One region of the Frigoribacterium sp. Leaf164 genome, then DNA from elsewhere that is predicted to be linked to it. Evidence: predicted binding sites of a transcription regulator. Region 1 holds the regulator's gene; the other holds the start of a gene.

Region 1 (7,020 bases):
GTAAAGTTGAGCCTGGCCGACTCAAGGGTCGGCCCCCTGACTTCCCGCATCACCCCGCACCACGAAGGAGAACAGCACATGGCCCGTGCAGTAGGAATCGACCTCGGAACCACCAACTCGGTCGTCAGCGTCCTCGAGGGCGGCGAGCCCACCGTCATCGCGAACGCCGAGGGCCTCCGCACGACCCCCTCGGTCGTCGCCTTCACGAAAGACGGAGAAGTGCTCGTCGGCGAGACCGCGAAGCGCCAGAACGTCACCAACGTCGACCGCACCATCGCGTCGGTCAAGCGCCACGTCGGCACCGACTGGACGGTCGAGATCGACGACAAGAAGTACACCCCGCAGGAGATCTCGGCGCGCATCCTCGGCAAGCTGAAGCGCGACGCCGAGCAGTACCTCGGCGAAGACGTGACCGACGCGGTCATCACCGTGCCCGCCTACTTCAACGACTCCGAGCGCCAGGCGACGAAGGAGGCCGGCGAGATCGCGGGCCTCAACGTGCTCCGCATCATCAACGAGCCGACCGCCGCGGCCCTCGCCTACGGCCTCGACAAGGGCAAGGAGGACGAGCTCATCCTCGTCTTCGACCTCGGCGGCGGCACCTTCGACGTCTCCCTCCTCGAGGTGGGCAAGGACGACGACTTCTCCACCATCCAGGTGCGCAGCACCTCGGGCGACAACCGCCTCGGCGGCGACGACTGGGACAACCGGATCGTCGAGCACCTGATCGAGAAGTTCAAGAGCCAGAACGGCGTCGACCTCTCGACCGACAAGATCGCCAAGCAGCGCCTGAAGGAGGCGGCGGAACAGGCCAAGAAGGAGCTCTCGTCGAGCACCTCGACCAGCATCCAGCTGCCCTACCTGACGCTCACCGCCGACGGCCCCCTCAACCTCGACGAGACCATCTCCCGCTCGCAGTTCGAGCAGTGGACGAGCGACCTCCTCGAGCGCACCAAGAAGCCCTTCAACGACGTCATCAAGGAGGCGGGGGTCAAGGTCTCCGACATCGCGCACGTCGTGCTCGTCGGCGGCTCCACCCGCATGCCCGCCGTCAGCGAGGTCGTCAAGCAGCTGACCGGCGGCCAGGAGCCCAACAAGGGCGTCAACCCGGACGAGGTCGTCGCCGTCGGCGCGGCCCTCCAGGCCGGCGTGCTGAAGGGCGAGCGCAAGGACGTCCTGCTGATCGACGTCACCCCGCTGAGCCTGGGCATCGAGACCAAGGGCGGCGCGATGACCAAGCTCATCGAGCGCAACACGGCCATCCCGACCAAGCGCAGCGAGACCTTCACCACGGCCGACGACAACCAGCCGTCCGTCGCGATCCAGGTCTTCCAGGGCGAGCGCGAGTTCACCCGTGACAACAAGAACCTCGGCACCTTCGAGCTGACCGGCATCGCGCCGGCCCCCCGCGGCGTCCCGCAGATCGAGGTCACCTTCGACATCGACGCCAACGGCATCGTCCACGTCTCCGCGAAGGACAAGGGCACGGGCAAGGAGCAGTCGATGGTCATCTCCGGCGGCTCGTCGCTGTCGAAGGACGACATCGAGCGCATGGTCCGCGAGGCGGAGGAGCACGCTGCAGAAGACAAGGCTCGCCGCGAGGCCAACGAGGTCCGCAACAACGCCGAGCAGCTCGTCTACTCGATCGAGAAGCTGATCAAGGAGAACGACGAGAAGCTGCCCGCCGACGTCAAGACCGAGGTCCAGGCCGACGTCGACGCGCTGAAGACGGCCCTCGCCGGCGACGACGACTCCGCGATCAAGCCCGCCTTCGACAAGCTCAACGAGAGCCAGTCGAAGCTCGGCCAGGCGATCTACTCGCAGGGCCAGGCCGACGAGGCCGCGGCGGGTGCCGCCGGTGCCGAGGGCGCCCCCGCCGACGGCCAGGCCTCCGGTGACGACGAGGACATCGTCGACGCCGAGGTCGTGGACGACGACGAGAACGACAAGAAGTAGGTCGACCGATGACTGACGAGCAGAACCGCGCTCCCGACGAGGAGCCCGTCCGCCCCGAGGCCAGCGCGGGGGTGCCGTCGGAGGACGGCGGCACCGCCGCGGTCGACGGCGCCGACGACCTGGTCGAGGCCGAGGCCCCCGATGTCGAGGTGCCCGCGGGCGCCGAGGCGCCGGAGGGCGCGGCCGCCGCGGCCGAGCAGATGGCCGCCGAGGGCGCCGCCGGGGCCGAGCCCCTCAGCGCCGACGACGAGGCCATCCTCGACCAGGCCAGCACCGACCTCGTCGCCGACATGCGGCAGGACATGCTGCGGGCCCAGGCCGAGCTGGTCAACTTCCGCAAGCGCGTCGAGCGCGACCGTGAGGCGAACCGCGAGGCCGTCGTCGCCGAGGTCATCCGCTCGCTGCTGCCCGCGCTCGACGACCTCGTCCGCGCCGAGAAGCACGGCGACCTCGCCGAGGGCCCGATGACGGTCATCGCGCAGAAGATCCGCGGGGGGCTCGACAAGTTCGGCCTCACGCAGGTCGGCGCGGCGGGCGAGGTCTTCGACCCGACGATGCACGACGCGCTCGTGCAGCTGCCGAACGCCGACGTGACGGTCAACACCGTCGCCGACGTGATCGAGCCGGGCTACAAGATCGGCGACCGGGTCATCCGGGCCGCCAAGGTCGCCGTCCACACCCCGCAGTAGCCCTGCACCTCCACGGCGCGAGCCGTGACCGCGACGCGAGTCGCGACGGGCGGTGGGCTCCTCGACGAGGGGCCCACCGCCTCCCCCGTTCTTTCCTCCGGTGGCCGTGCCACCGGACACACGCAAGAGAGGAGGTGCCCGATGGCGAGTCAGGACTGGTTCGACAAGGACTTCTACGCGATCCTCGGCGTCTCCAAGGACGTCACCCCGGCCGAGCTGAAGAAGGTCTACCGGAAGCTGGCGCGGAAGTACCACCCCGACAGCAACCCGGGCGACGCCGCGGCCGAGGCGAAGTTCAAGGAGATCAGCGAGGCGAACTCGGTGCTCTCCGACCCGGAGCAGCGCAAGGAGTACGACCAGGTCAGGGCCATGGGCTCGGGCGCGCGCTTCACCGCGGGCAGCGGCGGCCCCGGAGGCGGTGGCGGCGGCTTCGAGGACGTCTTCGGCGGCATGTTCGGAGGCGGCGGCCAGCGCCCGCAGTTCCGTCAGGGCGGAGGCGGTGGCGGGGGCTTCGAGGACATCTTCGGCGGCATGTTCGGCGGCGGCGGCTTCGGCCAGACGAGCGGCGGCTACCGCGGCTTCGGCGGCCCGCAGAAGGGCCGCGACATGACGGCCACGACGACGCTCGACTTCCAGACCGCCGTCGTCGGCGAGACCATCTCGTTGCAGGCGTCGAACGGCAAGCCGATGAAGGTGCGCATCCCCGCCGGCGTGCACGACGGCCAGAAGATCCGGCTCCGCGGCCGTGGGGAGTCCAGCCCCGACGGCGGCGAGCCCGGCGACATGGTGCTCACCATCGCCGTGCGCCCGCACCCGGTGTTCGAGCTCGACGGCGCGAACCTGCGCCTCGACGTGCCCGTGACGTTCACGGAGGCCGCGCTCGGCGCGACCATCGAGGTGCCGACGCTCGGCGGCGAGCCCGTGCGGCTGCGCGTCGCGCCGGGCACGCCGTCCGGCCGGGTGCTGCGCGTCAAGGGGCGCGGCGTCTCGACGAAGACCGGCACGGGCGACCTGCTGGCGACGGTGCAGGTGGCCGTGCCGAGCCACCTCAGCGACGCGGCGCGCGAGGCCGTCGAGGCGCTCGCGGCGGCGTTGCCGGCCGAGAACCCGCGCGACGACCTGATCGCGCGGGCCCGGGGCTAGCCTCGGCAGCACCAGGCCCGGCACCAGCACCACGAGCAGGAGGGGACGACGATGGCGAGACAGGACGCGGGGCAGTGGCCCCTCGATGAGCACTCGCCCGTCTTCGCGATCGCGATGGCGGCCGAGCTCGCGGGCATGCACGCCCAGACGCTGCGCCAGTACGACCGGCTCGGCCTCGTGGTGCCGCAGCGCACCGCGGGCAAGTCGCGGCGCTACTCGATGCGCGACGTCGTGCAGCTGCGCGAGATCGCGCGGCTCGGCGGCGAGGGAGTCTCGCTCGAGGGCGTCAAGCGCATCCTCGAGCTCGAGAACCAGGTGACGGCGCTGCAGTCGCGGGTGCGTGAGCTGGAGCGGGCGCTGGCCGACGAGCTGGTCAACCGGCCCGGTGCGCGCGTGTTCGCGGCGGGCGAGAGCGGCGTCGTGCCGCTCCGGCACGGCACGCGCCCCACGCGGCAGACCTCGGTCGTGGTCTGGCGGCCCCTTCAGTAGAGCCCCCCAACGTCGAGTGGTCACGAACTGCTGCTCTCGCGTCAGCGAGCAGCACTTCGTGACCACTCGGTGCCTGAGGCGGGTGCGGCGGGTTCCCGTCACTCCCGGCGGGTCGGCGTCGGCCCGCCCGCGAGGACGTCGACCCGCCCCGCCCTCGTTGCCCGTGCGCCGTCTCCGCCACCCCGACATCGAGTGGTCGCGAACGGCTGCCCACGCGTCAGCGAGCAGCACTTCGCGCCCACTCGGCGCCACGGTCGGGGACGACGGGCCGGGGCGGCCCGGTAGCCTCGTCCGGTGATCGACTTCGAGCAGCTCCGCCGGTGGCCCGACGTCGAGGCCCCCGAGCTGGTCGCACACGACGCGACCGACCGCCTCCTGCTCGACACCGCGCGGGAGGCGCTGGTCGCCCACCCGGAGCGCGTCACCATCATCGGCGACCGCTACGGAGCGCTCACCCTCGGCGCCGCCGAGTTGGTCGGCCCGCACGAGCTCCGCGTGCACCAGGACGCCCTCTCGGGCGAGCTGGCCCTCGCCGCGAACGCGGAGCGCCTCGGCAGCAGTGCCTCGTGGCGCTCCCTGCCGCTCGACCCCTCGCTCGTGGAGGGCGCCCGCGTGGTGCTCCTGCAGCTGCCGCGCGGCCTCGACGCGCTCGACGAGATCGCCGAGCTGGTCGCGGCCCAGGCGCACCCCGAGGTGCAGCTCGTCGCCGGAGGCCGCGTCAAGCACATGACCCCGGCGATGAACGACGTGCTGCGCCGTCACTTCGGCACCGTCTCCGCCGGTCTCGCCCGGCAGAAGTCGCGTCTCCTGACCGCCTCCGGTCCGCGCTCCGACGCCGGAGCCACCGCCTCCTCGGCGGCGAGCGCCTCCTCGGCTGGCACCACTTCGACGTGGCCTCGCTCCGAGCGGCACGGCGACCTCGTGGTCGTCGCACACGGCGCGGCCTTCGCCGGCTCATCGATCGACGTCGGCACCCGAGCGTTGCTGGAGGCGCTGGCCGTCGGGGCGCCCGAGGCGTCACGCGTCGTCGACCTCGGGTGCGGAACGGGGGTGCTCGCCGCCTCCTGGGCGCTCGCGCACCCCGAGGCGCACGTCGTCGCGACGGACCAGTCGGCGGCCGCCGTGGCCTCGGCCCGCGCGACGGCCGACGCGACCGGCGTCGGTGACCGGGTGGAGTCGCGGCGTGACGACGCAGGAGCCTCCCTTCCCGCAGGCTCCGCCGGCCTGGTGCTGCTCAACCCGCCGTTCCACGTCGGCGCCACCGTGCACGCCGGCCTCGCGCACAAGCTCTTCGCCGCGGCCGCGCGCCTGCTCGAGCCGGGCGGGGAGCTCTGGTGCGTCTGGAACTCGCACCTCGGCTACCGCAGCGCGCTCGAGCGCACCGTCGGGCCGACGCGTCAGGTCTCGCGCGGGCCGAAGTTCACCGTGACGGTGTCCACCCGCCGCTGAGCCTGCCCCTTCTCGTCGTACTTCTCTCGTCAGTTGCCACTTTGGGGGCCTCTGAACGCCCGTGAGTCCCCCAAAGTGGCAACTGACGTGAGGCAGCAGTGATCGAAGTGACTCTTCCTGGGCCCTGCTCGGGGCGGAGGGCCCAGCAAGAGTCACCTCGATGGCGCCGAGGTACTTCGCGCGGGGATCAGTTCGTCGCGTCGCCGTCGTGCTCGGCGCCGGGGCCGAGGAGGCCGTCGGCCTCCTCGGGGTCGTCGAGGCGGAGCGATGCCTCGATGTAGGCGAGGAGCGCGTGGGCGTAGGCCGTCTCGGGGTCGGCGGCGACGTGCACGGAGTCGGGCCCGGTGTCCGCAGCGCCGTCGAGGGCGACGGTGACACGGTAGGCGAGGGGCTCGCCGTCGACGAGCACGCGCGTGAGCGAGACGAAGGTGCTGCCGAGCAGCTCGCGGAGCTGGTCTTCGCGCGGCAGCCAGAGGGCGTCGTCGGCGGCGACGGAGTCGAGGGCCCACTCGGTCGTGCCGTTGAAGCCGAGCACGGTGCCCGTGGGGTGCTCGTGGGCCTCGATGGTCATGTCGCTGAGGGTGAAGACCTCGCCGACGCCCTCGTCGCTGTCGACCAGGCGCTCGACGACGAAGCGATCGCCGGGGGAGGGGCGCCAGCGCAGCCCGGCGTCTCGGAGGCGGCGGGCGAGGTCGACGTCGATCATGGGCTCATCCTGCCCCGCCCGTCTGGCAGCGAGGGACGAATCGCCCCGGCCCCGGCCCCGGCCCCGGTGCCCGCCGCCTGACCCGCTCGCGGTGAGCCAGCGGCCCGACCTCAGGGTCTCACCGGCACCCCGCCCACGGTCTGCGTGACGACGAGCTCGTTGTCGCCCAGGTCGAGGCCCTCGACGGTGGTGCTCCAGGTGCCGTCGCTCTCGGCGACGGTGGTGGCGGAGTCGCCGACCGCGACCGTCGCGCCGGGCGTCGCCGTGCCCCTGACGGCGGCCACCCTGCCCTGCGCGTCGACCGACACCACCTCGGCGGTGAGCGCCGCCGCGGCGATGGGCGTGTCGACCCTGCCCGTGACGTCGTAGAGCTTCGCGTTCAGGGCGCCGGTCATCGTGAACCCGAGGGCGGGCGTGCCGACGGGGGCGTCGAGGGGCGTCGAGACGCGAGGGGCCCAGCGCAGGTCGCCGCCGGCGTCGAGGGCCGAGCCGGTGCCGGGGAAGGCGTACGAGTAGGTCGACCCGTCAGCCGAGCGGCGTCCCGAGACGAGGTCCCACGACGCGGACGCGGGGGCGTCCTGCCAGGTG
Region 2 (7,020 bases), on a different contig from region 1:
CGCCCCGCGGGTGCCGTCGAGCCAGCGCAGCTCGCGGCGCGCGATGACGAGCGCGGTCGCGACGACCACGACCGACCCCGCGAGCAGCGAGAGCAGCGGCGTGCGCACCGACTGCGCCAGCAGGGCGGTCGGCGTGACGAACAGGGCGGCGGGCACGAGCAGCCGCAGCGCGTCGCCGAGGCGGACGTGCTGCCACGAGCGCGCGAGCACCACGAGGTTGAGCACGATCGACATGACCAGCACCACACGCACGCCGGGGCCGTGACCGAGCACCAGCACGAGCAACGGCGAGCAGACGAGCGCGAAGCCGAGCCCCGAGGCGACCTGGCACGCGGCGCCGACGGCGACGACGAGCAGCACCGCGACGCCCAGCCAGTCCATGTGCCCCCCGCCGTGAGCCTACCGACCGGGCCCGCGCCTCCCGGGCTCAGCGCCCCTGGCCGCGCACCCCGACCTGCAGCGTCAGGCGCCGAGCAGCAGCTCCAGGCCGAGCACGGTCATGACGACGGCGATGAGCCCGTCGAGGATCCGCCACGACGACGGCCGCGCGAAGAAGGGGCGCAGGAGGCGCGAGCCGAGGCCCAGCGCCGCGAACCACGCGAGGCTGCCCGCGATCGCTCCCCCGGCGAACCACCAGCGCAGGTCGCCCTCCTGCTGGTTGGCCACCGAGCCGAGGAAGACGATCGTGTCGAGGTAGGTGTGCGGGTTGAGCCAGGTGAGGGCGAGGACGGTGAGGACGGCCGTGCGGCGGCGGACCGGGGCGGAGCCGGGCGCACGGCCAGGGGTCGACGAGCGGGCCGGCGCCGGGGCGGCGACCGTCGCGACCGAGCCGGTGGCGGGGCTGGTGACCGAGCCGCTGAGGGGTCCCTCGACCGGGCCGGTGGCGCCGACGGGCTCGAGGGGCCCGGAGCCGGGGCCGACCACGGGCGCGGCGGGCGTGCCGGACGCGGTGGGCGTGCCGGGCGAGGGGGCCTCGTCGGGCCCGTCGACCGTCAGCCCTCCGACCGGCCGGAGCGCCCGACGGGCGGCGAACCCGGCGTAGACGAGGAGGAACGCCGCCCCCACGACCCGCACGACGACGAGCGCCTGCGGAGCAGCGGCGACCACCGCACCGACCCCGGCGACGCCCGCGGTGATGAGCACGGCGTCGCTGAGGGCGCAGATCACGATGACCGGCACGATCACTCGGTTCACGCCCTGCAGGCCGAGCTTGAGGACGTACGCGTTCTGGGCGCCGATCGCGACGATGAGGGCGAGCCCGGTGCCCATGCCCGTGAGGGAGGTCAGCAGCAGCGTGGAAGTGGTCACCCGGCGACGCTACGTCCGCGCCGTGCATCTCTCCAGCTACAGATCGTCATGCCGCATAAGCTGTGCTGATGACGATCTCGGGGCCGCGCGCGTGACGCCGTTCGCGCTCGACCACCTCGAGACCCTGCGCGCCATCGTCGACGAGGGCACCTTCGAGGCCGCGGCCCAGCGGCTGCACATGACGCAGTCGGCTGTCTCGCAGCGCATCAAGGCGCTCGAGCGCACCGCGGGCCAGGTGCTGCTGCAGCGCACGACGCCGGTCGTGCCGACCGCGGCCGGCGACGTCGTGCTGCGCTACGCCCGCCAGGTGCAGCTGCTCGCCGCCGACACGGCGGCCGAGCTGGGGCACGGAGCACGAGGAGGCGCCTCCGACGCGGGTGCGCCGCCCCCGTCGCTGGCCCTGGCCGTCAACGCCGACTCGCTCGCCACCTGGTTCCTCGACGCGCTGGCGTCGCTGCCGCCGGAGGCGCCCGTGGTGTTCGACATCCGGCGCGAGGACGAGGAGCGGACGACGACCCTGCTGCGCCAGGGCGACGTGCTCGCGGCGGTGACGTCGACGAGGGAGCCGATCCAGGGCTGCACGTCGGAGGCGCTCGGCACGATGCGGTACCGCGCGGTGGCGAGCCCCGGGTACGTCGACCGCTGGCTCGGCGGGGTGCCGTCGATCGGCCGGGTCGACGCGACGCCGATGCTCTCGTTCGACCGCAACGACGACCTGCAGCGGGGGTTCCTCCGCCGGGCGCTCGGCTACGACCCGCGCCCGCCGCGGCACTACGTGCCCTCGTCGTCGGACTTCGTGCGGGCCGTCGGGCTCGGCCTCGGCTGGGCGCTGCTGCCCGACCAGCAGAGCGCCGACGACCTCGCCGCGGGGCGGCTCGTCGAGCTGTCGCCGGGCGACGTGGTCGACGTCGAGCTCTGGTGGCAGCGCTGGACGCTGGCCTCCCCCCTGCTCGACCGCGTCTCGGCGGCCGTCCGGGCGGGCGCCGCGGGGGCGCTGCTGCCGCCCGCCTGAGCGGTGCGGCGCCCGGCCCGCCCTGCCGCACTCGGGCCGAGCCCTTCGCGAGCGGGCGGGTCCGTGTCCTCGTGGGCGGGCCGGCGCTGACCCGCCCACGGGGACACGGACCCGCCGCACTGCCCACACCACCCGGTCCGACGCGAGACGGGCGGCGACAGACCCGTGCACCCCGCGCAGGCTCAGCACACGGCAGCGGCGCGGCGCAAGCCCCTGACGCGATGAGGCCCCGCGTGCAGGGCCGGTGGTTGCCTCGGTGGGCGCCGGGGCGCGGCCGACAGGACGGCCGGGCCCGACGGCGCCCGCCGCCAGGAGGACACGTGACCACGCCCGCCCGACCCGCCGCCGCCTCCTCGGAGCCGGCCCGTCCCGAGGGCTCGACCCGCGACTCCGGCTCGACCCGCGACTCCGGCACCCCGGGCGCCGACGGCGCCGCCGGCGGCTCGAAGCTCAAGCAGGCGATCACCGGCCCGCTGCTGTACCTCTTCATCCTCGGCGACGTGCTCGGCGCCGGCATCTACGCCCTCATGGGCACGCTCTCGGCCGAGGTCGGCGGCGCGCTCTGGGCCCCGCTGCTGCTCGCCCTGCTGCTCGCGCTGCTGACCGCGGGCTCGTACGCCGAGCTCGTCACCAAGTACCCGAAGGCCGGAGGCGCGGCGATCTTCGCCGAGAGGGCGTTCCGTCAGCCGGTGATCTCGTTCCTGGTCGGCTTCAGCATGCTCGCCGCCGGCGTCGTCAGCGCGGCCGGCCTCTCGCTCGCGTTCGCCGGCGACTACCTGTCGACCTTCGTCGACCTGCCGACCGTGCCGACCGCCATCGCCTTCCTCGCCCTCGTCGCCTGCCTCAATGCCCGCGGCATCAGCGAGTCGCTCAAGGGCAACGTCGTGATGACCGTGATCGAGGTGAGCGGCCTCGTCATCGTGATCGTCGTCGTCGCCGTGATGCTCGGCAGCGGGGGCGGCGACGTCGGCCGCGTCGGCGAGTTCCCGGCCGATGCTGACCCGGCGATCGCGACGCTCGGCGCCGCGATCATCGCCTACTACTCGTTCGTCGGCTTCGAGACGAGCGCCAACATCGCCGAGGAGGTGCGCGAGCCCCGCCGCGTCTACCCCCGCGCCCTGTTCGGCGCCCTCGCCACCGCCGGCGTCGTCTACGTGCTCGTCTGCCTCGCCAGCGCGATCGCCCTGCCCGCCGACGAGCTCAGCGGCTCGACCGGCCCCCTGCTCGACGTCGTCGCGGCCAGCGGCGTCGCCGTGCCCTCGTGGCTGTTCAGCCTCATCGCGCTGATCGCGGTCGCCAACGGCGCCCTGCTCACCATGATCATGTCGAGCCGCGTCACCTACGGCATGGCCGAGCAGGGGCTGCTGCCCCGCCCGCTCGGCGCCGTGCTCGAGAAGCGCCGCACGCCGTGGGCCGCCATCCTCGTCACCACGGCCGTCGCGATGGGGCTCACCCTCGTCGGCGACATCGGCACGCTCGCCGAGACGGTCGTGCTGCTGCTGCTCTTCGTGTTCGTCAGCACGAACGTCGCGGTGCTCGTGCTGCGGAAGGACCGCGTCGAGCACGAGCACTTCCGGGTCTGGACGGCCGTGCCCGTGCTGGGCGTCGCCTCCTGCGTCCTGCTGCTCACGCAGCAGAGCGCCCAGGTGTGGCTGTTCGGCGCGATCATGCTCGCCGCGGGCGTCGTGCTCTACCTGCTCGCGAAGCTCGGCAGCCGCCGCGGCCCGGAAGCCGGCAGCGGCGCGGGCACCGGCACCAGCAGCGGCACCGGCGCCGACCGGGCCTGAGGCACCCGGACCGCACCGACCGCGCGTCGTCCGCGACGCGAACAGCTCCGGCCCGGGCCGGGCGCCCGGCGCCCCGCCGGTGTCGACTCGGAGCACGGCCCGACCGACCGCACGACCGCCCGCGGCACAGCAGCCGCGGCGCACGACAGCCCGCGAGGGCGGAGGAGGCACCATGCGCGAACTCAGGATCGTCAAGGCACTCGAGGCGGTCGAGCGCGAGAAGAGGCTCGACCCGCTCGTCGAGAAGGTGGCCGGCGTCGTCGACGCCGTGCTGAAGCCCCGGGCGCTGCGCGACCTGCTGCACGGCGTGCCCGCCGGCCACCCGCTGCACCCCGTGATGGTGCTCGTGCCGACCGGCGCGTGGATCAGCGCGGCCCTCCTCGACCTGATGCCCGGCCAGGAGCGCCCCGCCCGCACCCTCGTCGGCGCCGGCGTGCTCGCGGTCGCCCCGTCGGCCCTGGCCGGCTTCGCCGACTGGTCGGCCACGCACGAACAGCAGAAGCGCACCGGGCTCGTGCACTCCGCCGCCAACCTCGTCGGCACCGCGCTCTACGGCGCCTCGTACCTGCAGCGGCTGCGCGGCAAGCAGACGAGCGCCAAGGTGCTCTCGTTCGCGGGCCTCGGAGCGGTGGGCCTCGGCGGCTTCATCGGCGGACACCTCGCCTACCGCCAGGCCGTCGGCGCGAACCACGCGGAGGACGTGCCGCACCTCGTCTCGCCCGGCTGGCACGAGGTCACCCGCCTCGACGCCCTGCCCGAGGGCGAACTGACCGGCCTCGACCTCGACGGGCAGCCGCTCGTCGCGCTGCGTCGCGGCGACGAGGTGGAGGTGCTCTCGAGCGTCTGCAGCCACCTCTCCGGACCGCTCTCCGAGGGCGAGCTCGTCACCGACGCGGGCAAGCCCGGCGAGGCCTGCGTCTCGTGCCCCTGGCACGACAGCGTCTTCTCGATGCGCACCGGCGAGGTCGTGCACGGTCCGGCGACGTCGCCGCAGCCGCGGTTCGACACCCGCGTCGTCGACGGCACGGTGGAGGTGCGGCTGCCCGACGCGGGCTGACCGCCCGGCCGACCCGCGCCTCCGGCAGGCCCTCGCTCCCCCTCCGGGGCGGTAGGGAGCCCGCCGGAGGCGCGGTGCGCGTAGTGCACGGACGCCCCGCGGGCAAGGGCGAGCACGGCCGGGCCCCTCGTGGTTCGGTCGATCCCATGAGACGACTCCACTACTCCGGCAGCTACATGCTGGTCGGTGACCGCACCTGCAAGGCCGTGCTCCGCTACGCGAGGGCGCTCGCCGAGGCCGACACCTCCGACATCGTGTCCGTGCCCGTCGTGACCGAGGGCGGCAGCAAGGCCTACGCGCACCTGCTCATCGGCCCGGCGAGCCAGGTGTTCTCCACCCCGGTCGAGAACAGCCAGGACGAGCCCGTCGACGAGGACGTCATCCGCGACCTCGAGGAGGCGACGCTGCGCCTCCAGCCCTCCCGGCCGGCCTGGCCGCAGGAGATGCTCGACATCCCCGACCTCGACAGCGAGAGCTACGGCGCCGAGTTCGCGAACGCGCCGGGCGCCGACGCCGAGGGCGACGAGGGCGACGACCAGGGCAAGGCGAGCGCGCACACCAGCGGCGCCGAGGCCGCCGCCGGGCCCGACGGCGCCACGGACGAGCGCCTCGCCGGCGCCCGCACCGGCTCCTGACCCGCTCTTCGTCGCAAATGCCGACCGTCGCAGGCTCGGCCGGGTCGCAACAGGGGGAAAACCCCGTATTGCGGCGCTGATGGTCGGCATTTGCGACACGGAGCGGTCGAGAGGGCGGAGGGGCCGGAGGCGCGGGGGCGGCGAGGGGAGCCGCCCGGCGACCTGACGTGGCAGGTTGAGCCGACTCCGCTCAACTTCTTCCGCCGACCGGGAATGACCCGGGGCTCCCTGCGTTTACTTGAGTCGCAGCCACTCAAGTTTCCCCAGGAGGTACCATGCCTGCACAGTTCGGCTCCGGCGACGGCGGCTCGTTCGACGAGTTCCTCGCCCGCCTCATGAACGGCGCCCGGTCGGGTCAGACCGGACGCCCCGTCGACATCTCGCGCCTGCTCAGCAGCGCCGCCCACGGGCTCGTCACCCGGGCCGGCGAGTTCGCCACCAGCCGTGGCCACGCCGAGGTCGACTCCCTGCACGTCCTGCGGGTGCTCCTCGACGAGTCGCCCGCCGCCGACGTCGTCCGCCACGCGGGCGTCGACCGCGACGCCCTGCTCCGAGCCGTCGACAGCCGCCTCCCCGGCCCCTCGTCCGACACCCCCAGCACCGTCGCCCTCACCCCGGCCGCCCAGCGCGTCCTGCTCCAGGCCGCACAGGCCGCCCGCGCGTTCGGCTCGACCTACGTCGACCCCGAGCACGTCTTCTTCTCGCTGGTCGTCGACCAGCAGTCGGTCAGCGGGCAGCTGCTCGCCGCCGCGGGCATCACCCCGCAGGCGCTCCAGGCGTTCGTCCGCGACGGGTCGCCGACCGGCGGGTCGACCGCGGGAGGCGCCGCAGGCGCGGCCGGGAGCGGAGCCGGCACGGGCACCGACGCGACCGGTGCCGGCGACCCGGCCCGCGACTCCGGCACGCCCACCCTCGACCAGTACGGCAGCGACCTCACGGCGCGCGCCCGCCGCGGCGAGATCGACCCGGTGATCGGCCGGGCCGACGAGGTCGAGCAGACCGTCGAGATCCTGCTGCGCCGGACGAAGAACAACCCGGTGCTGATCGGCGAGCCCGGCGTCGGCAAGACCGCCATCGTCGAGGGCCTCGCCCAGCGCATCGTCGACGGCGACGTGCCCGAGCTGCTGCAGGGCAAGCGCGTCGTCACGCTCGACCTGGCCGGCATGGTCAGCGGCACCCGCTACCGCGGCGACTTCGAGGAGCGCCTCACGACGGTCGTCG

Evidence for each region. The regulator HspR, encoded in region 1, represses chaperone genes until heat shock. The targets are predictions, from matches to a motif close to AAGTTGAGTCNNNNNGACTCAACTT.
Region 2: a site for HspR is predicted at 5,972-5,996, ahead of ASF82_RS14455 (ATP-dependent Clp protease ATP-binding subunit). Genes of this name have one in related genera too.

Annotation. Positions count from the first base shown of each region.
Region 1 covers NZ_LMOX01000002.1:3,977-10,996, forward strand. Annotated here, with positions in the region: gene dnaK (molecular chaperone DnaK) at 79-1,956, shown strand; gene ASF82_RS07640 (nucleotide exchange factor GrpE) at 1,965-2,645, shown strand; gene ASF82_RS07645 (DnaJ C-terminal domain-containing protein) at 2,787-3,788, shown strand; gene ASF82_RS07650 (heat shock protein transcriptional repressor HspR) at 3,840-4,277, shown strand; gene ASF82_RS07655 (methyltransferase) at 4,572-5,726, shown strand; gene ASF82_RS07660 (pilus assembly protein CpaE) at 5,914-6,432, opposite strand; gene ASF82_RS07665 (hypothetical protein) at 6,543-7,020, opposite strand, start outside.
Region 2 covers NZ_LMOX01000003.1:1,373,122-1,380,141, reverse strand. Annotated here, with positions in the region: gene ASF82_RS14485 (TSUP family transporter) at 1-381, opposite strand, end outside; gene ASF82_RS14480 (LysE/ArgO family amino acid transporter) at 463-1,308, opposite strand; gene ASF82_RS14475 (LysR family transcriptional regulator ArgP) at 1,400-2,320, shown strand; gene ASF82_RS14470 (APC family permease) at 2,782-4,107, shown strand; gene ASF82_RS14465 (Rieske (2Fe-2S) protein) at 4,280-5,164, shown strand; gene ASF82_RS14460 (hypothetical protein) at 5,311-5,799, shown strand; gene ASF82_RS14455 (ATP-dependent Clp protease ATP-binding subunit) at 6,075-7,020, shown strand, end outside.